DNA from 4 places in the Pseudomonas sp. NPDC087690 genome. Region 3 is predicted to be linked to each of the others. Evidence: predicted binding sites of a transcription regulator. Region 3 holds the regulator's gene; each other region holds the start of a gene.
The links. Region 3 encodes FliA, which starts transcription of late flagellar genes. Its sites were predicted from a motif close to CTAAAGTTTNNNNNNNNNNNGCCGNTAA; they were not measured.
Positions count from the first base shown of each region.

Region 1 (7,774 bases), on a different contig from region 3:
CCAATGCCGATCACAAAGCCCATGTACGGCACGATCGCCGCCAGCCCCGCGATCAAACCGATCAACAGACCGAGTTCGAGACCGACGATCATCAGGCCTGCTGCGTAGATCACCCCAAGTGCGACCATCACCAGCAACTGACCACGAACGAATGCACCCAGCACCTCATGGCATTCGCCGGCCAGCGATACGATGGTTGCCTCACGATCACGCGGCAGCAGGCTGCGGATCTTGGCCATCATCACGTCCCAGTCGCGCAGCAAGTAGAAACTCACCACCGGGATCAGCACCAGATTGGCCAGCCAGCCGATCAACGCCAGACTGGATGCCGTTGCTTGACTCAGCACCACGCTGACAATGTCGGTGGTCTGGCCCATGTGCTCACTGATTGCCGCTTTGACCTTGTCGAACTTCCAGAACCCGTCCGAAAGGCCCAGCTTCGCCTGTGCCCACGGCAACGCGGTGTGCTGCAGCCAGTCGAGCATTTGCGGTGCCAGTTCGTACAAACGCAGCAACTGTTTGGCGAGCATCGGCACCAGCACCAACAGCAGTGCCGTGACGATCAGGGTGAACAAGGCAAACACCGCGATCACGCCCCAGGTTCGCGACAGCCCGAGTTTTTCCAGACGATCAACCAGCGGATCGAACAGATAAGCCAGCAGCAGCGCCACCAGAAACGGCGTGAGGATCGGGTGCAGCAACCATACAAACGCGCAAAGCAGGACTACCCCACCGAGCCAGAACCAACGCCGCGTATCGGCCATGTACCACTCCTGTTGCTTCTATATAAGGAAAGACTTACCAGCGAAACCGCAACGACGGCGCCGCCGGTGTCGGGGCCGGAGCCGCGACCGGTGCTGCACCTGCAACAGCAGGCTGTGGCGCTGAAACCTGCGCCGCAGCTTCCGCCGGCAACTCCTGCAACTTGGCCAGCGACAACTGCGCGCGCATCTGATCGGCGCTGCCATTGACCCGATAAACGATGCGATCGCCATCAACACTTTGCAGACGCACGCCAAACGGCTCGAGTAACCGCAACAGTGCGGCGTAGTGTTCAAGATTCATCCCCTGCACTTCCAGGGTCTGCTGACCTGAAGCACCGGGCCTGGCAACAAAACGCGGGGCCAACCGCTCGGCAACCGCGAGCATGACCGCATCAGCCACCGCCGCCTGATCCGCCCCCTGCACGCTGCCCGCTTCTTTCTGGTCGCCCAGCCACAAATGCCACTTGGCCTGCCACTGCCCGCCTTCTTCACGAGCGTGCACCGCGAGCAAGGCATCGGCGTTGTAACGCTCGGACGCGCCGCGCAATGGGGCTGGATCCGTACCCTCAAGCGCCGGCGCAGTGGCAACCAACTGCTCACTTAGGTCCGCCAGCGGCAAACGCAATGGCAATCCGCGATGCTGCGCAGCGCGACGCAAAGGCGCGGCAGCGGCTTGACCGTCGCCGACCAGACTCGATCCTTCAGCCGAATCATTCAGCCACCAACTCAGAATCGACGGCCGACTGGCACCCCACATCGACAACCCGGCACGACGCAACGCCTGCTCGGTCGACGACGGATCGAAATCGACCTTCAACACTTCCGGCGGCCCGGCATCAAAACCGAACTGGCTGATGATCTGCTGCGGATCCTTGCGAATCGCCGCCAGCCCCGGGTTTTGCGCAGCTTTCGGATCGCCGGTCAGACGCAACACCAGCGTGTCGAGCGCCGCCTGCGTGGCGCGATCACGCTCCTCCGGGGCCTGGCCGTTGACCGGCTCACGCACTTGATAGAGGCCTTTGAGATTTTCGGCGTGACTCGCCAGGCTGAGCAGAGACAAACAACCCACAAACAACAATTTACAAAAACGCATGGAGAATTCCCGTCGACAAGAGCGGCTGGAACAGGCCGCGTGAACCGGTTGAGCAAGGCTGTGACAATCTGCCAGCACCAAACATTCACCCGGCGACAATAAGTTTTTGCACACTGATAACGATAGACGGTTAATTGCCACACCTTATACAGGCACCCGCAGGCCTTAATTGCAAAAAATTTCCCGAGATATGGCCCTGCCCGTCGGTGCGAGGATGGCCGCTGCCCCTCAAGCCTGATAAAATCGCGCGCCTTCGCAGACCGGCAACAGCCGAGACCCTCGAAACTCGCGTGAGGCATTCGCCCCCTCGATTTCGATGTTCCCGCTGAACTCGGTCGTTACCCCTGAATCCCCTCCCCTAAAGGCCTGGATCATGAGCAAGCAACCCTCCCTGAGCTACAAGGACGCCGGTGTAGACATCGACGCCGGTGAAGCATTGGTCGAACGCATCAAGAGCGTCGCCAAGCGCACTGCGCGCCCGGAAGTCATGGGCGGCCTGGGCGGTTTCGGCGCCCTCTGCGAAATCCCGGCCGGCTACAAGCAGCCAGTACTGGTTTCCGGCACCGATGGCGTCGGCACCAAGCTGCGTTTGGCGCTGAACCTGAACAAGCACGACAGCATCGGCATCGACCTGGTTGCCATGTGCGTGAACGACCTCGTCGTTTGCGGCGCTGAGCCACTGTTCTTCCTCGACTACTACGCCACCGGCAAGCTGAATGTCGAGACCGCGACTCAGGTCGTAACCGGCATCGGCGCTGGCTGCGAACTGTCGGGTTGCTCGCTGGTTGGCGGCGAAACCGCTGAAATGCCTGGCATGTACGAAGGCGAAGACTACGACCTGGCCGGTTTCTGCGTTGGCGTCGTGGAAAAAGCGGAAATCATCGACGGCTCGAAAGTCGCCACCGGTGACGCGCTGATCGCTCTGCCATCGTCCGGCCCGCACTCCAACGGCTACTCGCTGATCCGCAAGATCATCGAAGTGTCCGGCGCCGACATCGAAAACATCCAGCTCGACGGCAAACCGCTGACCGACCTGCTGATGGCCCCGACCCGCATCTACGTGAAGCCGCTGCTCAAGCTGATCAAAGACACCGGCGCGGTCAAAGCCATGGCCCACATCACCGGTGGCGGCCTGCTCGACAACATCCCACGCGTTCTGCCAAAAGGCGCTCAGGCTGTTGTTGACGTAGCCAGCTGGACTCGCCCGGCCGTTTTCGACTGGCTGCAAGAGCAAGGCAACGTTGACGAAACCGAGATGCACCGCGTGCTGAACTGCGGCGTCGGCATGGTCATCTGCGTGGCTCAGGAACACGTTGAAGTGGCGCTGAACACCCTGCGTGACGCTGGCGAACAGCCGTGGGTCATCGGCCAGATCGCTGCTGCCGCCGAAGGCGCTGCCCAGGTTGATCTGCAGAACCTTAAGGCTCATTAATGTCCGCAACCTGTGATGTCGTGGTGCTGTTGTCCGGCACCGGCAGTAACTTGCAGGCTCTGATCGACAGCACGCGGACCGGCGACAGCCCGGTCCGCGTCGCTGCAGTGATTTCCAATCGCGCCGACGCTTACGGCCTGCAACGCGCCAGTGACGCGGGTATCGCTACCCGCTCGCTGGATCACAAGGCATTTGAAGGCCGCGAGGCCTTCGATGCTGCTCTGATCGAACTGATCGAAGAATTCCAACCCAAACTCGTGGTGCTGGCTGGTTTCATGCGCATTCTCAGCGCTGATTTCGTTCGCCATTACCAAGGGCGTCTGCTCAACATCCACCCGTCGCTGTTGCCCAAATACAAAGGGTTACACACTCATCAGCGCGCGCTGGAAGCCGGCGACACGGAGCATGGCTGCTCCGTGCACTTCGTCACCGAGGAACTCGACGGCGGACCACTGGTCGTACAGGCAGTATTACCGGTAGAGTTGCACGACACGCCGCAGAGTCTCGCGCAGCGAGTCCACGCTCAGGAACACCTGATCTATCCGATGGCGGTACGCTGGTTTGCCGAGGGCAGACTGACACTCGGTGAACACGGTGCTTTACTGGATGGCCAGTTACTCGCGGCCAGCGGCCACTTGATTCGACACTAGGAGATTTTATGCGTCGCGCCCTGCTCTTCGCTTGTGCTCTGCTCACCCTGCCCTTCGCGCAGGCAGCGGACCTTCAACCGTTCTCCGCCAGCTACACCGCCGACTGGAAGCAGTTGCCCATGAGCGGCACTGCCGAGCGCAGCCTGGTCAAGGAAGCCAACGGCGTCTGGAAGCTCAGCTTCAAGGCCTCGATGATGATCGCCAGCCTGAGTGAAGAAAGCACCCTGACCCTGGACAAGGACACCTTGCTGCCGCAGTCCTACCACTTTGAACGTGGCGGTCTGGGCAAAGCGAAAAAGGCTGATCTGGACTTCGACTGGAACAGCAAAATGGTCACCGGCACCGACCGTGGCGACGCGGTGAAGATCCCGCTGAACCGTGGCATGGTCGACAAGTCCACCTATCAACTGGCACTGCAGCATGATGTCGCTGCCGGCAAGAAGACCATGAGCTATCAAGTGGTCGATGACGGCGAAGTCGATACTTATGACTTCCGCGTGCTGGGTTCGGAGAAAGTCGAAACCAAGGCTGGCAAGATCGATGCAATCAAGGTCGAGCGCGTACGCGACCCGACACAAAGCAAGCGCATCACCGTCCTGTGGTTCGCCAAGGATTGGGATTACCTGCTGGTTCGTCTGCAACAGGTTGAAACCGACGGCAAGGAGTACAACATCATGCTCCAGGACGGCACGGTCAACGGCAAAACCGTTAAAGGCAGCTGAACCGCCGCTACATCAAAGAGCCTCGCGAAAGCGGGGCTTTTTTTCGCCTGCGCTTTAGCCCAATGTTTTGTGCAAATCTCGCCCCTCACCCCAGCCCTCTCCCGAGGGAGAGGGAGCTGACCGAGATGTCTGGCGCTATGCATCGACCTGAAAAATTGAGTCGATTATGGATTCACCAAAGCAAGATCAGGTCGGTGTAATTCGCCAATCTCCCACGGTCAGTCCCCTCTCCCCCTGGGAGAGGGCTAGGGTGAGGGGCTTTTGAAGGCAAAACTCAAACCGAAAACTTCGCCACCATGTTGTTCAGGTCTACCGCCAACCGCGACAGCTCCTGACTCGCTGCACTGGTCTGATTAGCTCCCGCCGACGTCTGCATCGCCAGATCGCGAATGTTCATCAGATTGCGATCCACTTCCCGCGCCACCGCTGCCTGCTCTTCCGATGCGCTGGCGATCACCAGATTGCGCTCGTTGATCAGAGTAAACGCCGAAGCAATCTCTTCAAGTGCAGTCCCGGCCGCCTTGGCCAACTCGAGCGTCGAACGCGCCCGCACATTGCTCTGCTGCATCGAGCTCACCGCCGAATCGGTGCCCTGCTGAATCCCGCCGATCATCTGCTCGATCTCTTGCGTCGACTGCTGCGTGCGATGCGCCAGCGCTCGCACCTCATCCGCTACCACCGCAAACCCGCGCCCGGCATCACCGGCCCGCGCCGCCTCAATGGCAGCGTTCAGCGCCAGCAGATTGGTCTGCTCGGCAATCGAGCGAATCACATCCAGCACCTTGCTGATGCCATGAACCTTCTGCGCCAGATCTTCCACTTGCGTGGCATTGGACGTGACATCGTCGGCCAGGAATTCGATTGACGTCACAGTCTGCTGAACCTGCTCGCGCCCATGCTGGGCAATGCGGTCAGACTCGCGCGACGCTTCAGAGGTTGCCACCGCATTGCTCGCCACCTCTTCAACGGCAGCGGTCATCTGATTCACCGCTGTGGCCGCCTGCTCGATTTCCAGGCTCTGCTGATGCAGCCCGCGAGTGGCGTCTTCAGTGACACAACTGAGCTCCTCGGAGGCCGACGCCAACTGGCTGGACGATTCAGAGATCTGGCGGATGGTGTCGCGCAGGTTGTGCTGCATGCTCTTGAGCGCCTGCAGCAGTCGCGCCGGCTCGTCCTTGCCAGAGATGCTGATATCGCCCGTCAGATCGCCACCGGCCACCACCTCAGCCACACCCAACGATTGCGCCAGCGGCAGCACGATGCTGCGCGTGAGCAACAGCGCCAGGCCAATGGTGATCAGCGCCGTGATGCCGATCATCACCCCGACCCACACCCGCGAATTGATAAACACCAGGCGCGCCGCTTCGGTGGCGAGATTGGCGTTGTGTTTATTCATCTCAACCAGCTCGCGCAGGATGACGGCGATTTCATCGGCCAACGGACTCATCTGGCCATTGAGAATGCTCGCCGCCGCCTCCACCTGGTTCTGCGCAGACAGCTGCATGACCTGCGCCTGAAGCTCCAGATACTGATGCTCGGCGACCTTGAAGCGGTCGAACAGTTTGCGCTCTTCGGGCAACACGATCAGCACGTCATAGCGCTGCTGCGCCTCACTGAGCACACCACGCAACTCATTGAGCTTGGCAACGTTCTGTTCAAGGGCCTGCGGATCACGGTTGAGCAACAGACGCATGGTCAACGCGCGCAGGCGCAGCATGTCCTGGCTCATTTCACCGACCGCCATCACGCTCGGCAGCCAGTTGTTGTCGACCTCGTCGGACTGCGCGCGCATGTTCGACATTTGCAGTAAAGCGAACGCCCCCAAGGCAAACACCATCAGCGCCAACAAGCCAAAACCGAGGCCGGCGCGCGGGGCAATATTGAGACTACGGATGCTCATTGCTCTGGTTCCTTCCAAAAGCGCTGCATCAACCCTGCAGCTGGTTGCTTAAGAAGGTATCGGCCCGGCGAAAAATTGCGTAAGACGAAAAGGCGATATCAAAAGGCCTTGATCCTTCGAACCCACCACATTAACGATTCAGCGTGGTTTCTCGGACTTGACTACTGTTCGCGGCAAGATCGCCAGAAAGTTATCCCGCGCGACTTTACGCGCAACGTCTTCAGGTAGCGCATCAAGGAACGGTTTGAAGCTGCGCATTTCCTGACCGAGCTTGTTGAAACGCCCTACCACGTCCGAGCCAAGCATGAAGCGCTGCGGGTATTTCTCGACCAGTGCCAGCCATTCCGGGCGCGGCTTGCCCTGCTCATCCAGCAGGTACGGCGCGAGCATGCTCCACGACAAATCAATAAACAGATTGGGGTAAGCCTCGAGCATGCGCGTCAGGGTCGGCAGCAGGAACGGCAGCTGGGTCTGATGCCGATGGATTTCTGCGCTGGTGCCCGCGTGCGCCCAGATAAACCGCGTGTGCGGGTGATTGCGCAGCGGCTCCTCGACTTCCTGCAGGTACAAAGGATTTTTCTCACGCTTGGAGGTGATGTTGGAATGCAGCATCACCGGCAGATCGTTCTCGGCGGCCAAGTGATAGATCTTGGTCATCGCTTCGTTATTGGCGCGCGGCGTGTCGCCAGAGGTCAGCGCTGTCAGGTCGTCATGGCGGGTGAACACCTCACCAATGCCCTGCCACAACCCCGGATACAGATCGAGCATGCGCTGAATGTGTGCGGCGGAGTTCTTGTCGTTGGGGTTGAAGCCCGACAGGAAGGGATGAAAGTAAGGGCGTTTTTCGGCTGGCAGTTTCTGCACTGCATCGGCAACGATCACGTCGGTCGCGCTGTACCAATAGGCATCGGCATCATCGCCTGCGTAATAGCGCGGACGCTTGGGCTCGTCTTCGTGCCACTTCTTCGCCACCGGGATTCCGGAAATCATCACATGCTCGATGGAATTGTCCTGCATGGCCGTCAGCAATTTCGCCATGCCTGCAGTTTCCTGGAAAAAATCCACGTAATGCAGGTGCGCATCGCTGTAGGTGTATTCGCGGGCACTGACACTGCCGGCAAACAGCATGAGACAGGCAAGACTCAAACGATACAGGGACACAAGTAATCTCCGGCAAGTAGGCATAGCCTAGACCGCGCCCTGACAACAAGGG
Region 1 is NZ_JBIUVX010000035.1:34,175-41,948, forward strand. Features, by position in the region: gene ACIPIZ_RS23665 (AI-2E family transporter) at 1-764, opposite strand, end outside; gene ACIPIZ_RS23670 (DUF2066 domain-containing protein) at 799-1,857, opposite strand; gene purM (phosphoribosylformylglycinamidine cyclo-ligase) at 2,231-3,289, shown strand; gene purN (phosphoribosylglycinamide formyltransferase) at 3,289-3,939, shown strand; gene ACIPIZ_RS23685 (DUF3108 domain-containing protein) at 3,948-4,661, shown strand; gene ACIPIZ_RS23690 (methyl-accepting chemotaxis protein) at 4,936-6,561, opposite strand; gene ACIPIZ_RS23695 (amidohydrolase family protein) at 6,700-7,746, opposite strand.
Region 1: the regulator FliA is predicted to act here: its motif matches at 6,618-6,645, upstream of ACIPIZ_RS23690 (methyl-accepting chemotaxis protein).

Region 2 (7,774 bases), on a different contig from region 3:
CGCCCGGCAGACAGCGCGCCAGTCATGGCTTCAGCGGTGATGGCGACGAGATAGAGCATCAGCAACATGGTGGCGATCCAGGCAAGAAGGCGCGCAGTCTAGCCATTTCGCGGCGGCACCAAAAGAGGGCGCCACAGCAAACACAAATCCGTGCAGGAGCCTTCGGCAGCTCCTACCGGGATCGCATCAGAATTTGATGAAGTGCTTGCGGTAATGCTGCAGCTCGGCGATGGATTCGCGAATGTCGTCCAGCGCCAGGTGCGTGCTGCCCTTCTTGAAGCTGTCACGCACGTCCGGTGCCCAGCGCGCGGCCAGTTCCTTGAGCGTCGAGACGTCGAGGTTGCGGTAGTGGAAGTAGCTTTCCAGCCCTTTCATGTGGGTATAAAGGAAGCGACGATCCTGGCAGATGCTGTTGCCGCAGATCGGCGACTTGCCTTTCGGTACCCATTTCTCCAGGAAGGCGATGGTTTCAGCTTCGGCTTCGGCCATGCTGATGCGGCTGTCGCGCACGCGCTGGGTCAGGCCGGAGTTGCCGTGGGTGCGGGTGTTCCACTCGTCCATGCGCGCGAGCACTGCATCGCTGTGGTGGATGGCGATCACCGGACCTTCGGCCAACGTGTTGAGGTCACTGTCGGTGACGATGGTGGCCATCTCAATGATGACGTCGTTATCCGGATCCAGACCGGTCATTTCCAGGTCGATCCAGATCAGGTTCTGCGGGTTTTGCATATTTCGGCTCCTAGGCAATGCTGCGCAGTTTAGCCTAGGCCGGTGGCCGGGCGTGCTAAACTCGCGGCCGTTTTACCTAATCGCTGCATTCTTCAGACGGAACACCCATGGCCAAACGCCAACTCAATCGTCGTCAAAACTGGCGCATCGAAAAGATTCAGGGCGAGCGCGCAGCACGCGCCGCCAAACGCGAGTCCTCGGCCGTCGAAGCCCTGGAAGGTGGCGACCTGGGCCCGGAACAGACCGGCCTGGTGATCGCTCACTTCGGTGTGCAGGTCGAGGTCGAGGCCACTGATGGCGATCAGGCCGGCCAGGTATTCCGTTGCCACTTGCGCGCCAACCTGCCGGCGCTGGTGACCGGCGACACGGTCGTCTGGCGCGCCGGCAATCAGGGCATCGGGGTGATCGTCGCGCAATTGCCGCGCACCACCGAACTGTGCCGCCCGGACAGCCGTGGCCAACTGAAGCCGGTGGCGGCCAACGTCGACATGATCGTCATCGTTTTTGCCCCGCTGCCCGAGCCGCATGCCAACCTGATCGACCGCTATCTGGTCGCGGCCGAACACGCCGGCATCCGTCCGTTGCTACTGCTGAACAAATTCGACCTCATCGACGAGCAGAACGCCCCGGCGCTCAACGCGCTGCTGGCGGTGTACCGCACGCTGGGTTATCCGGTGCTGGAAGTGTCGGCGCACCACGGTGACGGCATGGAACAGCTGCAAAAGCAGCTCGACGGCCGCATCAGCGTGTTCGTCGGTCAGTCCGGCGTCGGCAAATCGTCGCTGGTCAACAGCCTGCTGCCGGAAGTGGAAACCCGCGTCGGGCCGCTGTCTGAGCTGTCCGGTCAGGGCACGCACACGACGACCACCGCGCGCCTATTCCACTTCCCCGGTGGCGGTGAGCTGATCGACTCCCCGGGTATCCGTGAATTCGGCCTGGGCCACGTCAGCCGTGCCGATGTTGAAGCCGGTTTCATCGAGTTCGACGATTTGCTCGGCACCTGCCGCTTCCGCGACTGCAAACACGACCGTGAACCGGGTTGCGCCTTGCTCAAGGCACTCGAAGACGGCCGCGTTCAGCAACAGCGCATGAATAGCTACCGCTCGATCATCGCCAGCCTGCCTGAAAACGGCTATTAAACAGTCGTACCGGCAGCCCTTTGCCCAAGGGCTGCCGGATGTCGGTTTTCCCCTGACACCTCCCTCGCGTTTTTAAACATCAGACCTTTCTGTAGGACTTCTGCACGGCTGCTTGCAGGACCTTTCTCTTTCTCCGTCCAAGCCTTGTAGGCTCATTTCATGGGCCTACATTGAGTTCCTCGTCGCACGTTCGCGCCCCAGAGGAACCCCCATGCAAACCTACCATTTGTTCATCAGCCACTCGTGGAACTACTCCCACGCCCACGACAATCTGGTGCGCCTGCTCAGTGCCCACCCCGACTTCACTTACAAGAATTTTTCGGTGCCGACGCACAACCCGATCATGGGCGCGCAGACCGACAAGCAGCTTGAAGAAGCCATCGAAAACAAGATCCGCCCCTGCTCGGCGGTGCTGATCATGGCCGGCATGTATTCGACCTACAGCAAGTGGATCAACAAGGAAATCGAGATCGCCAAGCGCATGGGCAAGGTGATCATCGCGATCAAACCGTTCGGTGCCGAACGTATTTCCACGGTGGTGCGTAACGCCGCACACGCCGAATGCGCGTGGAACACCAACAGCATCGTCGGCGCGATCCGCCTGCACACGGCGGCCTGATCATGCGCAAGGGATTGTTTATCGGCATCAACGACTACACCCATATTTCGCGCCTGAGCGGTTGCAGCAATGACGCCATGGCCATGGCTTCGGTGTTGAAAACCGACGCCAATGGCGATCCGAATTTCAAGAACATCGTGCTGACGTCCGCTGAGGATTATCTGAGCCGGGAGAAACTTGAAGACCAGATCCGCGAGTTGTTTTCCGGCGACTGTAACGTCGCCCTCCTTTATTTCGCCGGACATGGCGGCTTCGATAACGACAATGACGAAGGCATGCTGCTGCCGCAGGACTTTCGTAACCCGAAGGATGGCATTCGCATCAGCGATATCCTCAATTGGGCCACCAAAGCCACCCGCATCAAAAACAAAGTCATCATTCTCGACTGCTGCCAGAGCGGATCAGCCGGCGAGGTGCGCGCTTTGCGCAGTGAAAGCAGCGTGGTCGGTGAAGGCATGACCATTCTCACCGCGTGCAAAAAGGAAGAACCGGCCATGGAAGGTGCGCAACACGGTGTGTTTACCGGGTTGCTGCTGCAAGCGCTGCACGGTGGTGCGGCAAACATTCTCGGCAAGATCACTCCCGGCAGCCTCTATTCCTTCGTCGACAACGCACTCGACGCCTGGGAACAACGCCCGGTATTCAAGACCAACGTCTCGCAGTTCATTTCCCTGCGCGAAGTCTCGCCGCTGATCCCCAAAGAGATCCTGCGCAAACTGCCCGAGTGGTTTGCCGAGGCAGAATCGACCTACCCGCTCGACCCCAGCTACGAGCCAACCGAGGCCAGTTTCGATCCGGAACACGGCGAGATCTTCGCGCAACTTCAGAAGTGCAATCGCCACAGCCTGATCGAGCCGGTCGACGCCGAGCACATGTACTACGCCGCCCTCCACTCCACCGGCTGCCGCCTCACCGCGCTCGGCGCCTACTACCGCGAACTCGCGCTCAAAGGACATTTCTGATGCCTGTCTTCATCAGCTACCGCCATATGGATCGCATGCAGGCCATGGCAATCAACAGTCGCCTGAAACAGGCCAACATCAAAACCTACCTGGATGTGCTCGACCCGGAATCGCAGACCACCGATGACATCACCGGCGTCATCACCCGCAACATCACCGAATGCACGCACTTGCTCGCGGTGGTGTCGGAGAGGACTGCTTTGTCGTGGTGGGTGCCGTTCGAGATTGGTGAGGCGACGATCAGCAACCGGCGAATCTGCTCGTTCAAGACCGGACCGGCGCAGTTGCCGTTGTATCTGGATAAATGGCCGAAGTTGAGTACGGACAGAGATCTGGATTTCTTTATCGATGCTTATCGAGAGGAAGTGACGAACAAGCGGTCGGTGATGCTGGATTCGATGAGTGAGTCGATGAAGGGGACTTACAAGAGGAATGCCGAGCAGTTTCATGATCAGTTGAAGAGCAGGATTCGGCGGGGGTTCTAAGACCTCACTTGCCTGGTTCCCGATCAATTTCGTAGCGCCACGCAAATGAGCGGCGAGGTGAAATTCCAGACACAAAAAAGCCGACATCGCTGTCGGCTTTTTTGTGGGTCACTGCTTCGGCGCGGGGGCCGGGGCAGTGGTTGGCGGAGTAGACGGCGCAGGCGCCGCACTCCCCGGCTCCGCCGGTTTCGGCGCGGCGTCATCAAACAAGTTCAGCCGCTCACGCAACTCATGCGCTGGCACCGGTTGCTGATCCGCCGGCAACGCGTTCGGATCAACCGGCGCTGCCGGAGCGGCGCCGTTGTGGCTTTCATCGGCCGGTTTCGCTGCGTCCGCACCTTGCGCGCCTTCGATCGCGGCCTGGGCCTTTTTGGTCAGCACCACGATGTCGATACGACGGTTGACCGGGTTGAACGGGTTTTCCCGGTCGAACAGCGCCGACGAGGCGTAACCGACCACCCGCGCCACTTGCGCATCCGGATAGCTACCGGCGATCAGTGCACGACGCGCGGCGTTGGCACGGTTGGCCGACAGTTCCCAGTTACCGAAATCGCCGGTGCCGGTGTACGGCTTGGCGTCGGTGTGGCCGCTGATGCTGATCTTGTTCGGCACCGCTTTGATGGTGTCGGCCATGGCCAGCAGGATGTCTTCGAAGTACGGCTTCAGGCGTGCGGAACCGGAGTCGAACATCGGCCGGTTTTCCGCGTCCATGATCTGGATACGCAAGCCGTTCGGGGTGATCTCGAAGAGGATCTGATCCTTGAACTTCTGCAGTTGCGGGTTCTCGTCGACCTTGTTCTGCAGTTCTTGCAGAAGCAGTTCCAGACGTTCCTTCTCGACCTGCTCGGCCATGCCTTCGACCTGTTCAGTATCGACGGTGACCTTGTCGGGTTGCGGCTGGGATTTCACCTCAGGGTTGAGGGTGTTTTCCGGCGCCAGGGTCGGCGTACCGCCCAGGTCAATGATGTACGGCGTGCCGCTTTCGGAAAAGCCGACCGGGTCTTTGAAGTAGCCGGCGATGGCGATCTTCTGCTCAGGCGTGGCGGTGGACAGCAGCCACAACACCAGGAAGAACGCCATCATCGCCGTGGCGAAGTCGGCGAAGGCGATTTTCCACGCCCCACCGTGATGCCCACCGGCTATGCGCTTGACGCGCTTGATGATAATCGGCTGATTATTTTCCATGGCTTAGCGACCGCGAACGGCTTGTTCCAGCTCGGCAAAGCTTGGACGGTGGGCCGGGTACAGCACCTTGCGACCGAACTCGACCGCCAGCGATGGCGGCATGCCGGAAGCCGAAGCGACCAGCGAAGCCTTGATGGCTTCGTAAACGTTCAGCTCTTCCTTGGCATCGTGGGCCAGGGAGTGCGCCAGCGGGCCGAAGAAACCGTACGCCGCGAGAATACCGAAGAAAGTACCTACCAGTGCCGCACCCACGTGCAGGCCGATGGACTTCTGATCGCCTTCACCCAGGGAGGCCATGGTCACCACGATGCCGAGTACCGCCGCGACGATACCGAAACCGGGCATGGCGTCGGCGATGCCGTTCACCGCGTGGGACGGATGCTCGAGGTCTTCTTTGAGGCTGTACAGTTCCATGTCGAACAAGCCTTCCAGCTCGTGCGGGGCCATGTTGCCGGACGACATGATGCGCAGGTAATCACAGATGAACGCGGTCATGCGTTCGTCTTTGAGCACCGCCGGGTACTTGGCGAAGATCGGGCTCGCGGCGGCGTCTTCAATGTCGCCTTCGATGGCCATCATGCCTTCGCGGCGGCTCTTGTTGAGGATCTCGTAAATCAGCCCGAGCACTTCCAGATAGAAGGTGTGGCTGAAGCGCGAACTGAACATGCTCAAAGATTTCTTGAGCACGTGCATGGTCATGTAGCCGGGGTTGGCCTGCAGGAACGCGCCGAGTGCCGCGCCACCGATAATCAACACCTCGAAAGGCTGGATCAGGGCGGCAATCTTGCCGTGGGAAAGCACGTATCCGCCGAGCACGCTCGCGAATACGACGATGATGCCGATAATTTTAGCCATAGGTAGGAAAGTACTTACTGAGTCGGGTTCAAGGTCATATTCGGAAGTTAAAAAATCTCTTCTTCTACTTATCGGCAAAACTGCGCCAGACTATAGCCAGTTCAGGCGAAAAGCCAATTTAGCCCATGCCGGGCGCGTCTACAGTCAGTGAAGATCCCGTCCAGACATGGCTAATGAAACGAACGTCCCACACGCAAACCCGACCACCCTCGACGGCTGGGTAAAGCTGCTCGATGGCGTGCGACTGCCCGTACCGCAGGAGGCTCACGACAAAGTGTGTCGGGCGATTCGCGACAATCGCAGCTCACTGCGTGACATCGCCGACCTGATGCAGGACAGCCCGGCACTGGCACTGAGCATCATCCGTGAGGCGAATCGTCACACCCACGGCACGATGGCCGCGCCGGCGGAAAATCTTGAGGTGGCGATCAACCGTCTCGGCCTGGCGCGCACAGAAGAATTGCTCGCGCGACTGCCGGCCGAACCGCAGATGCAAATCCCCAAGGCCCTGCGCCAGCTCCAAATGATCAGCCAGCACGCGACACAACAGGCCAATGGCTTTTTCGCCAGTCGCCTGGCGCGACTGTGGCAGGACATTCATTGGGGCAGCCTGTTGTTTCTTTCGCCGCTGTGGCCATTGGCGCTGACCTATCCGCAATTGCTCGAAGAATGGGAGTTGCGGGTTATCCACAAGGGCGAATCGGCGCGCACGGTCGAAAAGCAATTGTTCGGCGTACGCCTGCTGAAAATCGCTGAAGCGCTGGTCGAGGCCTGGCACCTGCCGATCTGGGTGCAACAGGGTTACAAACTGCTGCTCAGCGAACAGCGCGAACTGGTGAAAGTGCTGCGCATCGCTCGCGACAGCGCACACCCCCTGCGCCAGCAAAACCGCCTCGATGACGACCCGACTCTGCGCCGCTGGCTCAATCAACCGGCCAATACCGTGCTGCTGGCCAACGGTCTGGCGCTGTCGGCGCAACAGGCCTGGGACAGTCCGCACAGCGAGCGCTGGCAGTACCTGACCAGCCTTTACTTGCAGATTTCGATGGATGAAGTGCAGCAACAACTGCACCAGCAGGCCGCCAACAGCGCCCGTTATCATGCGATGCCGGATCTGTGGCACCCGGCGGTTTCGCTGCTGTGGCCTTGGGGCTCGCGGCGCTTGCCGGCCGGGATGTTGCCCGCCGCTGCGCCCACCGCTGAAGACCTCGGTCAATGGCGCAAACAGTGCGCCGAGCTGCTCGCCGAGCCAAGCCGCTTCACCAATGCGATGAGCCTGACCGTCGCCGCCCGCGATGCGTTGGCCGCCAGCGGCATGCGCCGGGTGATGATCCTGATGGCCGACCGCACGCAGTCCAGCCTGCGCGTGCAGCAAACCTATGGTTTGCCAAAAGAAGCTGCGGCGCTGACGTTCGCCGTCAGCCAAAGCAGCGTGCTGCAACGCTTGCTCGCGCAACAGGCACAGGTGCGCATCAACCCGGACAACAACGCCCAGTTCTCCGCCCTGCTGCCGCCGAGCCTGCGTACGCTGTTTCGCGGTGAGCATCTGTTCCTGCGCTCACTGATCAATAACGGCCGGGTAATCATGATCGTCGTCGCCGATCAGGGTGGCGGGCCGTTCGCCGACATCAGCGTGCAAGCCTTTGGCAAAACCGCGCAGTGCATCGAAAAAGCCCTGCACAGCTTTAGCAGCCGTGGCCGATGAGGCTGCGCTACAATCCTCCCCTTTGTGCTCTGGAGACCTCACATGTCTGACTTCTCTGGCTTGCCGCTCGTCATTGAGCCGAGCGACCTGCTCCC
Region 2 is NZ_JBIUVX010000025.1:56,130-63,903, reverse strand. Features, by position in the region: gene ACIPIZ_RS20630 (trimeric intracellular cation channel family protein) at 1-68, opposite strand, end outside; gene orn (oligoribonuclease) at 187-729, opposite strand; gene rsgA (small ribosomal subunit biogenesis GTPase RsgA) at 837-1,868, shown strand; gene ACIPIZ_RS20615 (TIR domain-containing protein) at 2,080-2,487, shown strand; gene ACIPIZ_RS20610 (caspase domain-containing protein) at 2,490-3,449, shown strand; gene ACIPIZ_RS20605 (toll/interleukin-1 receptor domain-containing protein) at 3,449-3,934, shown strand; gene motB (flagellar motor protein MotB) at 4,043-5,119, opposite strand; gene motA (flagellar motor stator protein MotA) at 5,123-5,974, opposite strand; gene ACIPIZ_RS20590 (HDOD domain-containing protein) at 6,141-7,679, shown strand; gene rhdA (thiosulfate sulfurtransferase) at 7,722-7,774, shown strand, end outside.
Region 2: the regulator FliA is predicted to act here: its motif matches at 6,043-6,070, upstream of motA (flagellar motor stator protein MotA).

Region 3 (7,774 bases):
TTGCTCGACACCGCACGGTTGTCCGTGCTGCTGCGTGACAGAAAACCGTCGACCCGGCGCGCCAGTTCGCGGAACTCTTCAGCTCCGACTTCACGACGCATGAAGCGACCCCAATCGGCACTCAAGGTCTGGGCTTCATCAGCCAGACTGTTGACCACCGGCGTGGCGCTTTCCACCAGATCCATGGTGCGGTTGGCCGCGGCTTCTGTCAGCTTGACCACATAGCCCAGGCGTTCGGTGGCGTCGGTGATTTGCGACACTTCCTCGGCCTGCGGCATGTTCGGATCGATCTGGAAGTTGACGATCGCACTGTGCAGTTCACGTGTGAGCTTGCCCACTTCCTGGTACAGGCCACGGTCACGGGTCTGATTGAGCTCATGGATCAGTTGCACAGCGTCGCCGAACCTGCCTTTTTCAAGGCTCTCGACCAGTTCGACCGCGTGTTTTTTCAGGGTCGACTCGAAATCGCCCTGTGAAGATTCGTTATGCTCCATAGCTCCCCCGCGCGTTCATCAGCCGATGCGTTCGAAAATCTTCTCGATTTTGTCTTTCAACGCCTGAGCCGTGAAAGGTTTGACTACGTAGCCGTTCACACCGGCCTGAGCGGCTTCGATGATCTGCTCGCGCTTGGCTTCAGCCGTCACCATCAGTACCGGCAGGTGCTTGAGCTTTTCATCGGCACGCACGTGGCGCAGCAGGTCGATACCGGTCATGCCCGGCATGTTCCAGTCCGTTACCAGAAAGTCGATGCTTCCGCTGTTGAGCACCGGGATGGCGGTAGTGCCATCGTCGGCCTCGACGGTGTTGGTGAACCCAAGATCACGCAGCAGGTTCTTGATGATCCGCCGCATCGTTGAGAAGTCATCAACGATGAGGATTTTCATGTCTTTGTTCAATTCGACCTCCAAGCAGTCTTAAACGCGCCCAGCACCTGGACGCGCCACTTCAATCAATCGGCGCAGCACTCAAAGACTGTCTGGAGCACAACAGAGCAAGACCGGTGCCGTTCATCACCGCACCAGCCTCGTTCGCAGTGTCCCCACACTGCCTTCAGCGCGCTCGCCACTCCCCCAAACGCCCCCGCAAACGGGCCGCGCACTGGCTGTGTAACTGGCTGACCCGCGATTCACTGACGCCAAGGACTTCACCGATTTCCTTGAGGTTCAGCTCTTCGTCGTAGTACAGCGCCAACACCAGTCGCTCACGCTCCGGCAAATTGGCAATCGCGTCCGCCAGCGCTGCCTGGAAGCGTTCATCCTCCAGATCGCGCGACGGCTCAAGATGAGCACTGGCGCCATCCTCGTGCAGCCCTTCGTGTTCGCCGTCCTGCAACAGGTCGTCGAAACTGAACAGGCGGCTGCCCAAGGTGTCATTCAAAATCCCGTAGTAATCGTCGAGACTCAATTGGAGTTCGGCTGCAACCTCGTGATCTTTAGCGTCACGGCCGGTTTTAGCTTCAATTGAGCGAATTGCGTCACTGACCATACGGGTATTGCGGTGAACCGAGCGTGGCGCCCAGTCCCCTTTGCGCACTTCGTCGAGCATCGCGCCGCGGATTCGAATGCCCGCGTACGTTTCGAAACTGGCGCCTTTGCTGGCGTCATACTTGGTCGAGACTTCGAGCAGGCCGATCATCCCGGCCTGGATCAGGTCTTCGACCTGCACACTCGCCGGCAACCGCGCCAGCAAGTGATAGGCAATGCGTTTGACCAGTGGCGCGTAACGCTCGATCAGCTCGTACTGAGCGTCGCGTGCCGACTTCTTGTAGTAATTCATACCGCTAGCGGTCATAACACGGGCCCTGCCGTTTGCTGCACGAGACGCTCGACGAAAAATTCAAGGTGGCCGCGCGGGTTGGCGGGCAGCGGCCAGGTGTCGACCTTCTGTGCAATGGCCTTGAACGCCAGCGCGCACTTGGAGCGCGGGAAGGCTTCGTAGACTGCACGCTGCTTCTGCACCGCTTTGCGTACGCTTTCGTCGTAAGGCACGGCGCCGACGTATTGTAGAGCGACGTCGAGGAAACGATCCGTGACCTTGGTCAACTTGGCGAACAGGTTGCGCCCTTCCTGCGGGCTCTGCGCCATGTTGGCGAGCACGCGGAAGCGGTTCATGCCGTAGTCGCGGTTGAGCAACTTGATCAGCGCGTAGGCGTCCGTGATCGAAGTCGGCTCGTCGCAGACCACCAGCAACACTTCCTGCGCTGCGCGCACGAAACTGACTACCGAGTCACCAATACCCGCAGCGGTGTCGATCACCAGTACGTCGAGATTGTCGCCGATGTCGCTGAACGCCTGAATCAGACCGGCATGTTGCGCCGGGCTCAGGTGGACCATGCTCTGCGTGCCGGACGCGGCCGGGACGATGCGAATGCCGCCGGGGCCTTGCAACAGGACGTCGCGTAGCTCGCAGCGGCCTTCGATGACGTCAGCCAGCGTGCGTTTAGGGGTCAGACCCAACAAAACGTCGACGTTCGCCAGTCCCAGGTCGGCGTCCAGCAGCATGACCCGACGGCCAAGCTCTGCCAGCGCCAGGGACAAGTTCACTGACACGTTAGTCTTGCCGACGCCACCTTTGCCGCCGGTCACCGCGATCACCTGTACGGGATGCATGCTGCCCATGTTATTTCTTTACCTTGTCTTGCATAGACGGAGGCCACATTACTGGCTGCGCGTTCACAACCGGAACAATGCATGGCAGACCATCGATGTAGGTACAAAAACTGTTCATGAATACCTCAGCCTACCTGCTTGGTCGGGCTGTGATAGATATCAGCGAACATGTCAGCCATGGCTTCTTCGCTGGGTTCTTCCTGCATTTGCACGCTGACGGCGCGGCTGACCAGTTGATGACGGCGCGGCAGATGCAAATCATCCGGAATCCGTGGGCCATCGGTCAGGTACGCGACCGGCAATTCATGACTGATCGCCAGGCTCAACACTTCGCCCAGGCTTGCCGTTTCATCCAGTTTAGTCAGGATGCAGCCAGCTAGCCCACAACGCTTGTAACTGTGATAAGCGGCCGTTAGAACCTGTTTCTGGCTGGTGGTTGCCAAGACCAGATAATTTTTTGAGCGAATGCCACGACCGGCGAGGCTTTCGAGTTGCATGCGCAAGGCCGGATCGCTGGCTTGCAGGCCGGCAGTATCGATCAATACCACGCGTTTTCGCAGCAATGGATCCAGTGCCTGCACCAGCGACTGGCCCGGATCGACGTGAGTCACCGGCACATTGAGAATACGGCCCAGCGTCTTCAGTTGTTCCTGCGCGCCAATACGGAAGCTGTCCATGCTCACCAGCGCGACATTCTGCGCGCCGTACTTGAGCACATAACGCGCAGCCAGTTTGGCCAGCGTGGTGGTCTTGCCCATGCCGGCAGGGCCGACCATCGCAATCACACCGCCCTCTTCCAGCGGCTCGACTTCCGGTACGGCAATCATCCGCGCCAGGTGCGCAAGCAACATGCGCCAGGCCTGACGCGGTTCTTCGATATCGGTGATCATCGCCAGCAGATCGCGCGACAACGGCCCGGACAGACCGATACGTTGCAGACGGCGATACAGGTTGGCTTGCGCCGGACGGCTGCCTTGCAGCTGATTCCAGGCCAGGGTGCCGAGCTGAACTTCCATCAGCTCGCGCAGGCTGTTCAATTCAAAGCGCATCGAATCCAGTGCACGCGGATCCACGCCGCCGGAGGACTGCGCAGGCGCAGGCGCCGGGCGCGCCGGAGCGGCGTAGGTCGGCTCGCTCAGCGGTTCGGCAGCGGTCAGTGGCAGGCCAGCCGTCAACGGCAGCCCGGCAAAGATCTGGCGATTGCTATTGCCGTCGGCTTCGCCACGCAGGCTCAACTCGGCCTGGGCGGTGACGATGCGCGACTGGGTCTTGCGCAGCTCGTCTTCGAGTTCCATGTTCGGAACCCGTGGCGCCAGCGCCGACAGTTTGTAATCCAGTGCCGCCGTCAGCTCGACACCGCCGGCAATGCGGCGATTGCCAATGATGGCGGCATCAGCGCCCAGCTCATCACGAACCAGCTTCATGGCCTGACGCATATCGGCGGCAAAGAAACGCTTAACTTGCATAAACCACTACCTCAGCCGTTGGGCCCTACTGTCGCAACGATGGTCACTTGCTTGTTGTCCGGTATTTCCTGGTAGGCCAGCACATGCAATCCAGGGACTGCGAGGCGGCCAAAGCGCGAGAGCATCGCGCGCACCGGGCCTGCTACCAACAGGATAACCGGCTGACCTTGCATTTCCTGACGCTGCGCCGCTTCGATGAGCGAACGCTGCAGCTTCTCGGCCATGCTTGGCTCCAGCAGAACGCCCTCTTCCGAGCCTTGTCCTGCCTTCTGCAGACTATTGAGCAATATTTGTTCCAACCTTGGCTCCAAGGTGATCACAGGCAGCTCCGACTCAGTGCCTACAATGCTTTGGACGATGGCGCGGGATACGCCGACCCGCACCGCAGCCACCAACGCGGCAGTATCTTGACTCTTGGCGGCGTTGTTGGCGATGGCTTCGGCGATGCTGCGGATGTCGCGCACCGGCACGTGTTCAGCGAGCAACGCTTGCAGCACTTTGAGCAACTGCGACAACGTGACCACGCCCGGCACCAGCTCTTCTGCCAGTTTCGGCGAGCTTTTGGCCAGCAATTGCATGAGTTGCTGCACTTCCTCGTGGCCGATCAGCTCACTGGAGTGCTTGTACAGAATCTGGTTCAAGTGCGTGGCAACCACGGTGCTGGCGTCAACCACCGTGTAACCGAGGGATTGTGCCTGGGCGCGCTGGCTGATTTCGATCCACACCGCTTCCAGACCGAAAGCCGGATCTTTGGCGTTGATACCGTTGAGCGTGCCGTAGACCTGGCCCGGGTTGATCGCCAGTTCGCGATCCGGGTAGATCTCGGCTTCGGCGAGGATCACCCCCATCAGGGTCAGGCGATAGGCGCTTGGCGCCAGATCGAGGTTGTCGCGGATGTGCACGGTCGGCATCAGAAAGCCCAGATCCTGCGAGAGCTTCTTGCGCACGCCCTTGATCCGCGCCAGCAATTGCCCGCCCTGGTTGCGATCCACCAGCGGGATCAGGCGATAACCGACCTCCAGCCCGATCATGTCGATCGGCGTCACGTCATCCCAGCCCAGCTCCTTGGTTTCCATGGCGCGGGCCGGCGACGGCAGCAGTTCCTGCTGACGCTTGACCTCTTCCAGCGCGACCACTTTGGCGACGTTCTGCTTCTTCCAGAACAGGTAGGCGCCACCGGCGGCCAGCGCGGCCATGCTCAGGAACGAGAAGTGCGGCATGCCCGGCACCAGGCCCATCACCGCCATCAAACCGGCGGCCACGGCCAGCGCTTTCGGCGAGGCGAACATCTGGCGGTTGATCTGTTTGCCCATGTCTTCCGAGCCGGAAGCACGGGTCACCATGATCGCTGCAGCTGTAGATAACAACAGTGATGGCAATTGCGCCACTAAACCGTCACCGATGGTCAGCAAAGCGTAAACCTTGCCGGCATCACCGAAGCTCATGTTGTGCTGAAAGATACCGACGGCCATACCGCCGATGAGGTTGATGAACAGAATCAGCAGGCCGGCGATGGCGTCACCACGGACGAACTTGCTGGCACCGTCCATCGAACCGTAGAACTCGGCCTCTTGGGCAACTTCCTGACGGCGCATCTTCGCCTGATTCTGATCGATCAGGCCGGCGTTGAGGTCGGCGTCGATCGCCATTTGTTTGCCGGGCATTGCATCGAGGGTGAAACGCGCGCTCACCTCGGAAATCCGCCCGGCACCCTTGGTGACCACGACAAAGTTGATGATCATCAGGATCGCAAACACCACGATACCGACCACGTAGTTACCGCCGATCACCACCTCACCGAAGGCCTGGATCACCTTACCGGCAGCGGCGTGGCCGTCCTGACCGTGGAGCATCACAACGCGCGTCGACGCTACGTTCAACGCCAGCCGCAGCAAGGTCGCGACCAGCAGAATGGTCGGAAACACGGCGAAATCCAGCGGCCGCAGTGCGTACACGCAGACCAACAGGACGACGATCGACAGGGCAATGTTGAAGGTGAAGAACACGTCGAGCAGGAACGGCGGAATCGGCAACATCATCATTGCCAACATAACCAGCAGCAACAACGGCACGCCCAGATTGCCTCGACTGAGGTCGGCAACATTCGTGCGAGCAGTGTTGAATAACTGAGAGCGATCCACCGGTTTTCCCCGTTCCTTTAAAGCAAACTTTTGACGCCCAGAGCGGGCTCACGGCGGGTACTGCAAGAAGCTTTCCAACTTTTGCCGGGGAGTGAAATCGGGAGAGAAAACATGACTCATGCAGGAGTGAGCCTGCTCGCGATAGCGGTCTGTCTGGTTCGAATCCATCGACTGAAAAAGCCCCATCGCGAGCAGGCTCACTCCTACAGGGGGACCGCATTCCAAATGTGGGAGCGAGCTTGCTCGGGAAGGGGCCAGTGCAGTCAGCGCAATGCGCTTCTTAAACTCTGGCGTTTAAAAGACACCTCCAGACACGCCTTTGAGGCTACAAATCCTTGCGCCTTTGCCTACAGCCAAGCCAGAATCCGCCGGCTTGTGCGCTTTGGGGTCGGGTTCTATTGTGGGTCGGTCGCTGACGAATCAGCGATCGGGTTTAGCGACTCGAACTCAAGTCAAAGGTGCATCGGCGTTCCAGGCTTCGTTGCGGATCTGTATTTTCGCGATTTCGTCATGGTGGCTGTATGCGGGAGACCTTCGGGTCTGCCGGGTGCCTTTGACCGGTTCGCTAACCTGCGTACAGCCGCCACCCCTCCTGTTTAGCGACAGGTTGTAGCGGCTCCACCTCAAAGGAGCTTCACCATGATCAAACCAACACCCAACCCGCCCGAAACCGACCCCACCTCCCCCTACGAATCCCTCGATTCGAAAAAACTCCACGAAGCCGCCGACCGCGCCCTCGACCACTACCTCTGCCCACCCGGCGCCACGCCGCCGCCACGCAAAACCCGCTCGATGTATGCCGTAACCGCAGACTTCAAAAATGAAGAACTGCTGGCCGACGCCTGCGAAACCCTCGCTTGCGCCAGAACCATCGCCAACGACTTCGCCAATCTCATACCAGCATCGCAGCGCAGAACGCTGCTGGGCATCGCGCAATTGATCATGCTCGGGGAACTGGCGGTGAATCGGGCGCTGGATAATCTGCAGTTGCCGAATTAGTTCGGTCACAGATCGTTCCCACGCTCTGCGTGGGAATGCCTCAACGGACGCTCCGCGTTCGGCTCTGGGAAAGGGACGCGGAGCGCCCCGGGCTGCATTCCCACGCAGAGCGTGGGAACGATCAGAGACAAAAGGTATGAGGGGAGAAATCAGGAATCGCGGCGCAGGTCCGGTGGAATCGGCAAATCGTCCTTGAGCGGATCCGGGCGTTTGCCCTTGCCCGCACGGTACTGGCGGATCTGGTAGACGTAGGCCAGCACCTGGGCAACCGCCAGGTAGAGGCCACCAGGAATTTCCTGATCCAGCTCGGTGGAGTAGTAAATCGACCGCGCCAGCCCCGGCGATTCAAGGAGCATGACGTTGTTGGCCACGGCGATTTCGCGGATTTTCAGGGCGAGGAAGTCGCTGCCCTTGGCCAACAGTATGGGCGCGCCGCCCTTTTCGGAATCGTACTTGAGCGCGACAGCGTAGTGCGTCGGGTTGGTGATGACCACGTCGGCGTCGGGAATCGCCGCCATCATCCGGCGCTGGGACATTTCGCGCTGGGTCTGGCGGATGC
Region 3 is NZ_JBIUVX010000041.1:4,262-12,035, reverse strand. Features, by position in the region: gene ACIPIZ_RS25040 (protein phosphatase CheZ) at 1-494, opposite strand, end outside; gene ACIPIZ_RS25035 (chemotaxis response regulator CheY) at 513-884, opposite strand; gene fliA (RNA polymerase sigma factor FliA) at 1,051-1,791, opposite strand; gene fleN (flagellar synthesis regulator FleN) at 1,788-2,618, opposite strand; gene flhF (flagellar biosynthesis protein FlhF) at 2,735-4,075, opposite strand; gene flhA (flagellar biosynthesis protein FlhA) at 4,087-6,216, opposite strand; gene ACIPIZ_RS25010 (DUF6124 family protein) at 6,856-7,215, shown strand; gene flhB (flagellar biosynthesis protein FlhB) at 7,365-7,774, opposite strand, start outside.

Region 4 (7,774 bases), on a different contig from region 3:
GATTGCCATCACTGCTGCAAGTGCGAAAACCAGTGGTTTGAGAGCCATTGTAGGTTTCATGGTGTTTCTCCATCGTGCTTATTAGTTGGTTAAGTGTTGGTACTTTCTAATTGCACTGCTTTTGTTGTTTGGGTCAGTCAGCGACCCGGATGCTCAGGGTGTTAGCCATTCGGTTCCCCACCCCGGCACTCTGGTTCACCTGGATTACCCCGCGGCTGCCGGTGAAGGCCTGATCACTTGTCGTGACCTGGCGACTGCCGGGTGAGGTACCAGTTGCTCCTGAGCTCGGTAAAAACGCCACGTTCTGTTGCGAAAGGGCGCTGTCGTCAACGCTCTGCGGGGCAGCACTGATGCTGACGCGCGTCACGTTGGCCATCTGGTTGTTGGCCCCGGCGCCCTGGTTCACACCCAGGATCCCGTTGCCGTTACTGAAAGAGTTGCCGCCGATGTTGGCGCTGGCGTTGATCGAGCGACTGGCCGGCGTATCGATTTTCTGCATTACGCTGGTGTTGGCATGGGATTCGGTGCCGATGGCAATCGCCTTGGTATTGGCCTGTTGCATCTGGTCACCAGCGGCCTGGTTGACGTTGAAGTTGCCGCGGTATTGCGCCCCGGAATCCTGAATGTTTGCGCTATTGATCGAGCTTGGGTCGGCAGCCATGGCGCTGGTGCAACCGAGCAGGGCGAGCAGAAGAAAAGTGCGATTCATCTTATTGGCCTCCGGCCATTCGGGTCAGAGGGGCAAGGCCGGTGCTCATGGCGCGGTTGACCGTATTGGAGATCGAGCCTCCCGCGCCGCCGCCACTGCCGGTTCTCATGCCAGGCAAGCCGTTGGTATTGGTCAGAGTGTTCATGCCGGGAAGGTTCGAGCTGGGCGTGGTCATGTTGCCGCGAATTGATGAGCCACTCGCGACACTGGCGAAGTCACCGTCACTGAGTTCGGTGCTGCTCAAGGTCTGATTGATGCGTGCCGACGGGTTGGCATTGACGGTGGTCGGGTAGGGGTCTTTGCCACCGTTGCGACCGATAGGAATAGGTTGAACGTCGCGATTGAGGACGATGACGCCATTACCTTCCGCCTGCACATTGAGGCTGATCAATGTGCTGGCTGCTGATCCGATCAGCAGGAGGCAGGTCATGCTCTTTTTGAAATTCCCCACGGCAGCAATTCCTTCTTCAGTGGGCTGGCCCTAGTCAGCGTTGTGAAGGAGAGAGCGAAAGCTGTGCCGCTTTTTAAATGTTTCGTGATTTCAAATGCTTACATGAATTGAACAAAGATTTGATACACGAACTGTTTCATTGTTGAAACACGCACAGTGACACCGACCTGTCTATTGGCTGAACAAAGCTCTGGAACGAGGGTTTGCGGCGATGTGTTTCAACTACGTAACAGGCCGACCGACAAAACGGTCAAGACTGTTGAAACGGCCACTTTGCCGTCAGGTGTGTGTTTCAGGAATGGACACATTTCCCCCAGAACAGGGGAAAACGGTGGGGCAGGAGCCTCTTGATCGGGGTTATTCGGCCAGCAGTTGCGCAACAGCTGCAAAAGCTTGCGCCTGGCGCCCGGCCCAATCGCCCTGAATGATTTGCACGGATTGGTGATGTTGCTCAAGCCAGGCGCGCGTGGCGTTGAAGAAGGCCAGACGCTGCTCCGGATCCGGCTGGCAGCGTTGACCGTCATCGGTCCAGTCGATGTGCTCCGGAGATAGCAGCAGGTGCAAGTCGTATTGGCGTGCCAACAGCTGGGGTTCGAGCCAGGCCGGGCAGGCACCGAACAGCGTCTGGCTCCACAAAATGTTGCTCAGCAGGTGCGTGTCGAGAATCAGCAGCGCCGGTCTTTGCGCACGAGCCTGATCTTCCCATTGCAACTGACCCCGGGCGATTTCGGGGATGTCTGCCAGGCAAGTGTCGCGCGGGTTCTGCTCAATGAACCAGCGCACGTATTCGTCCACCCGCACGCCGCCGAATTGTTGCTGAAGGCCCGCCGCCAGCCAGCTCTTGCCGGTGGATTCAGGCCCGGTAAGCACCACGACTTTCATGTGCGCAACGCCGGGTCGGCGCGCCATTCACGATAGCCTTGCACCGCGATCAAGGTGAACAGGCCGTACAAGGCTGCCGTCAGGTACAGATCCTTATAGATGAACAGCCCGACAAAGATCACATCGAGGACAAACCACAGCGCCCAGCACTGCAGACGTTTCTGCGCCATCCACAACTGTGCAACCAGGCTGAACGCCGTCAACGCTGCGTCGAGCCAAGGCTGCGCGGCATCCGTCCAGTGCGCCATGGCCGCGCCCAGCAGCAGGCTGCCGACAGCGCCGACGCTGAGCCCGATCAGAATTGAACGCTGATCGAGACGTGTGACCTGCCGCCCGTCGTGCATCGTCCCGGCCCGCGTCCACTGCCACCAGCCGTAGACCTGCAGCGCGGCGTAGATGACTTGCAGCAACATGTCGGAATACAGCTTCACCTCAAAGAAGATCCAGCTGTAGAGCAGGACCATGACCAGCCCGATCGGCCAGCACCATGGATTCTGTTTGACCGTCAGCCAGACGGCGATCACGCCGAGGGTGGCGGCAAACAGTTCAAGCCCGGACATGGAGGTTCCTTGGGGGGACATAAAGAAGGGAGCGGATTGTACCCAAAAAACTGTAGGAGTGAGCCTGCTCGCGATAGCGCTCTATCAGCCAACATTAGTGTTGCTGACAAAACCGCTATCGCGAGCAGGCTCACTCCTACAGGGGGGAGGTCAGACGCGGAACTGGCGTAGCAGGCCGTTGAGTTGTTCGCTCAGTTGGCCGAGCTTCACGCTGGCGGCACTCGACTGTTCGGCCGCAATCGCCGTGCTGTGCGAGAGGCCCGCCGCCTGGGTAACGTTCTGATTGATGTCCTCGACCACATGCGCCTGTTGCAGCGTGGCGCTGGCAATCGACGCATTCAGGCCATTGAGGTTACGCAGCGCCTGGCCAATCGCATTCAAACTGGCACCGGCCAGCCCGGCTTGCTCGATGGTCAGTTGCGACGCCTTGCTGCTGTCGCCGATGACCTTCACGGCGGCTTCGGAATGGTTCTGCAGACGTTCGATCATCGACTGGATTTCCGCTGTCGACTTCTGCGTCCGCTGTGCCAGCAGGCGTACTTCATCCGCCACCACGGCAAACCCGCGACCTTGCTCACCGGCCCGCGCCGCTTCGATCGCGGCGTTGAGCGCGAGCAGGTTGGTCTGCTCGGCAATCGAGCGGATCACTTCCAGTACGCTGCCAATCTGAGTGCTTTCGGCCGCGAGGGTGCGAATCACCTCAACCGCTTGATCGATGGTCCCGGAAAGCTTGTCGATCTGTTGCAGGCTGCCGTCGATGTTGATCTGGCCTTGCTGCGCCTGCGCTTCGGCATCGCGCATTTCAGCGGCGGCATGCTCGGCGTTCTTCGCCACGTCCTGTACGCCGTAGGTCACCTCGTTGATCGCGGTGGCCACCAGTTCCATCTGCTGCGATTGCTGTTGGCTGCGTTGCTGCGCCTGCGAGGCGTCGCTGCCCAGCTCGCTGGACGATTGGCCCAGTGCGCTGGCCGAGACCTGCAAGTCACCGATCACCCGGCGCAGTTTGGCGGTGAAAGCATTGAAGTGATGCGCCAGTTCGGTGACTTCATCCTTGCCGTGGGTATCGAGGCTACGCGTCAGGTCGCTTTCGCCGCTGGCGATGTTGGCCATCGCGTTCACGGTTTCCTGCAACGGGCGCACGATGCTGCGGGCGATCAGGATAACCAGCAAGGCCATGATCATGGCAATCGCCAAGCCGATGATCGTGGCTTTGATCACCTGGCCCTTGAATTCCGCCTGCACATCGTCGACGTAAACGCCCGAGCCGATCACCCAGCCCCACGGTTCGAACAGCTTGACGTACGAGGTCTTCGCCACCGGCTCACTGGCCCCGGGTTTTGGCCAACGGTAGTCGACCATGCCGGCGCCCTTGGCGCGGGCGATGGCGACCATTTCGTTGAACACCGCAAAACCATCCGGATCACGGATCGCCGAGAGGTTCTGGCCTTCGAGTTTGGGGTTGGTCGGGTGCATGACCATCACGGGCGTGAGGTCGTTGATCCAGAAATAGTCACTCTGGTCATAACGCAGTCCGCGAATCGCTGTCAGCGCCTGCTTCTGCGCCGCGTCTTTGGTTAAAGTGCCGGCGGTTTCGAGGTCGTGGTAATAGGTCAGCAGGCCGCTGGCGGTTTGCACCACATGCTGGGTTTTCTGCGCTTTGGCGTGATACAGGTCATCGTGGATCTGCTTGAGCATCAATACGCCCAAGGTCAGCAACATGACCACCGCCACAATCAAAATGAGCCACAAGCGTCGGCTGATCGACACACTGCGCAAGCTGTTCATAACGCTGTCACTCCGGATTCTTGTTTTTGTAATAAACGATCGCCAGCATCCAACCACGTTTACGTGGGCGGGCATACGCGACCCAAGTCGTATAACGCAGCAGCGCTATTAAGGCTTGTCTGATAGGATTTCGGCCCCGCGCGTAAAAACCTGAATCCAAGTTGATATTTCACGGAATTTTGACTGTTTGGTCTGGATCCTGTGCGCGCGGAATCGGTACAGCATTTACCAGCTACGCTGATCGCAGTGAACGTAAAAAAATACTATCGGGGCATGCCGGCGCGCATCGCTCTTTGGGGGATTGATGGATCTTTGGACGGCCTTGCAGGCACTGATACTAGGAGTTGTAGAGGGGCTGACGGAGTTTTTGCCCATTTCCAGTACCGGACACCAGATCATTGTTGCCGACTTGCTCGACTTCGGTGGTGAGCGGGCCATGGCGTTCAACATCATCATCCAGCTCGGCGCGATCCTCGCGGTGGTCTGGGAATTTCGACGCAAGATCTTCGACGTGGTCATCGGCTTGCCGACTCAGCCCAGCGCACGGCGATTCACTGCCAACCTGCTGATCGCCTTTCTGCCCGCCGTGGTGTTGGGCGTGATCTTTGCCGATCTGATTCACGAATACCTGTTCAATCCGATTACGGTGGCAGCGGCATTGGTTGTCGGCGGTGTCATCATGTTGTGGGCGGAAAAGCGTCAGCACGAGGTGCATGCCGAAACCGTTGACGAGATTACCTGGAAAGATGCATTGAAAGTCGGCTTCGCCCAGTGTCTGGCGATGATTCCCGGCACCTCGCGTTCCGGCTCGACCATCATTGGCGGCCTGCTGTTTGGCCTGTCACGTAAAACCGCCACGGAGTTTTCGTTCTTCCTGGCGATGCCGACGATGGTCGGCGCAGCGGTCTATTCGGGTTACAAGTATCGCGACCTGTTTGTACCGGCAGACTTCCCGGTCTTTGCCATCGGTTTCATCACGGCGTTCATCTTTGCGATGATCGCCGTGCGCGGCTTGCTGAAGTTTATTGCCAGCCATAGTTATGCGGCGTTCGCCTGGTATCGGATCGGTTTTGGCCTGCTGATTCTCGCGACCTGGCAGTTCGGCTGGGTGGACTGGGCGGCGGCCAAGCCATGAGTGATTCCCGCGCACGCCGGCCTGAAGGGCGACCTTCGGGCGGTAACAACATCCAGAACCTGAAACTGAAACTGGTCGTTCTGCTGATCGTCTGTGCGCTGCCATTGTTCGGCTCGCTGTCGATGTGGCTGCGCGGGATATCGTGGGTGCCGTTGGCCGCTTATGGGGTCATCAGTGTGCTGGCGTTCTTCATGTATTGGGCCGACAAGCGCAAGGCGCGCGCCGATGCCTGGCGCACGCCGGAGAACATCCTCCACGCCGTGGAACTGGCCGGAGGCTGGCCCGGCGCGTTGATCGCCCAGCAGGTGTTCCGGCACAAGACGCGCAAGGTCTCGTTTCAGATTCTGTTCTGGGTGATTGTGCTGCTGCATCAGGTGTTCTGGATCGACCAGCTGTTTCTCGGCTCTAACCTGCTGGCGTTGTTCTAGTCGCCTGCACGAGTCCCTTTGTAGGAGCTGCCGAAGGCTGCGATCATTTGACTTTGATCTTCTAAAAAGCAAAATCAACAGATCACAGCCTTCGGCAGCTCCTACACAGGGATCGGGTTTACAGCAATAAACCGATTTGGGTTTTCTTCGGCAATTTGCTCACCACCAACTGGTGCGATCGCTGCAACAACCCCTGCAATTCCTCGGCACCCAAAGGGTAGGGCGGGTGCATGATGATCCACTGCGCCCGTGCCAGATACGGCGCCGGGTGAATGCCCGGGCGGTCGCAATGACCGAGAAACAGATCCTTGTCGACCTTGAATGCCAGTGAATCGCCGCGCAGTCCCTGCAAGGCAAACATCTTGTTGCCGGCAATCGAAAACACCCGCACGCCGCCCCACTTGTAATCTTCTCGCGCCCCCGGCAATGCCAGGCAGAATTCAGCGACGTCCGCTTCGCTCATCTTTCCCTTCTTCATAACAACCGCTCCCCACAGGCATTGAACGATTCGACCAGGTGATCGATCCATGCGCGCACCGCCGGCATCACTCCGCGCCGATGCGGATACACCGCTTGTAACCAGCCGCCGGGGAGTGACCACTCGGGCAGCAATTGCACCAGCGTGCCGTTTTGCAGTTCCTCTTCGCAATACATCATCGGTAGCAAAGTAAAACCCTGACCGGCCAGTACACAGGCTTTGCGCACAATAAAGTCATCAATGCCCAGTCGCGCTTCCATGTTCAGCTCGAAGCTTTCGCCCTGTTGATCGAGCAAGCGCACATGCACCAGGCGATCTGCCTCAAGCGCGCCGAGCACCGGCAGATTTTTCAGGTCTTGCGGATGGTTGATCGATTGGCCCTGTACAAAATCCGGGCTGGCAACCACGACCATTTGCGCCTGACGCAGGCGTCGGGTGACCAGCAATGGGTCTTCATCACCGTGTTCGCGTACGCGCAGCGCAACATCAAAGCCTTCGCCGACCAGATCGACCCGGCGATTGAGCAATACGACTTCCAGTTGCACCTGAGGAAATTTGCCGAGGAACTCGCTGATGACCCACGGCAACATTTCCCGGGCCAGGCCGGTGGGGCAAGAGACGCGCAGTCGACCACGTGGCTCGCTGGACATGCTCGCGACCGCCTCATCAGCCATTTCCGCTTCCAGCAGCATCGCCTGGCAGTGACGCAGATAACGTTCCCCCACCGCCGTGAGGTTGAGTTGACGGGTGGTGCGTTGCAGCAAACGTGCCCCGAGGCGCTCTTCGAGTTCGGCAATGCGCCGTGACAAACGCGATTTGGGAATGCCCAGCAGACGCCCGGCGGCAGCAAAGCCACCGGCCTCGACGACTTTGGCGAAATAGTAGAGATCGTTGAGGTCTTGCATGAGTGAATCCAGACTGTTCTATCAATGGGACAAACTATCGCATTTCAGGCGGCTAATCATCCATTGGTTTCTTGCGTAGGATTGTCTCCATTCCATCGCCAACGGCGATTCCTTCCAGGAGATTCCACATGAAACTGCTGCATATCGATTCGAGCATTCTGGGCGACAACTCGGCTTCCCGTCAGTTGAGCAGCCAAGTCGTCAAAGCCTGGCAAGTCGCCGAGCCGAGCGCTGTGGTGACTTACCGTGACCTGGCCGCCGACGCCATCAGCCACTTCTCGTCGACCACCCTGGTCGCCGCTGGCACCACCGCTGAACTGCGCAACGCCGCACAACAGCACGAAGCAGAATTGAGCGCCTCGACGCTGGCCGAGTTCATTGCTGCCGACGCCGTCGTTATCGCTGCGCCGATGTACAACTTCACCGTGCCGACTCAACTTA
Region 4 is NZ_JBIUVX010000006.1:166,632-174,405, forward strand. Features, by position in the region: gene ACIPIZ_RS10830 (hypothetical protein) at 1-60, opposite strand, end outside; gene ACIPIZ_RS10835 (hypothetical protein) at 134-709, opposite strand; gene ACIPIZ_RS10840 (hypothetical protein) at 711-1,160, opposite strand; gene ACIPIZ_RS10845 (AAA family ATPase) at 1,518-2,042, opposite strand; gene pnuC (nicotinamide riboside transporter PnuC) at 2,039-2,602, opposite strand; gene ACIPIZ_RS10855 (methyl-accepting chemotaxis protein) at 2,753-4,387, opposite strand; gene ACIPIZ_RS10860 (undecaprenyl-diphosphate phosphatase) at 4,692-5,522, shown strand; gene ACIPIZ_RS10865 (DUF1294 domain-containing protein) at 5,519-5,950, shown strand; gene ACIPIZ_RS10870 (MmcQ/YjbR family DNA-binding protein) at 6,069-6,428, opposite strand; gene ACIPIZ_RS10875 (LysR substrate-binding domain-containing protein) at 6,425-7,333, opposite strand; gene ACIPIZ_RS10880 (FMN-dependent NADH-azoreductase) at 7,462-7,774, shown strand, end outside.
Region 4: the regulator FliA is predicted to act here: its motif matches at 4,515-4,542, upstream of ACIPIZ_RS10855 (methyl-accepting chemotaxis protein).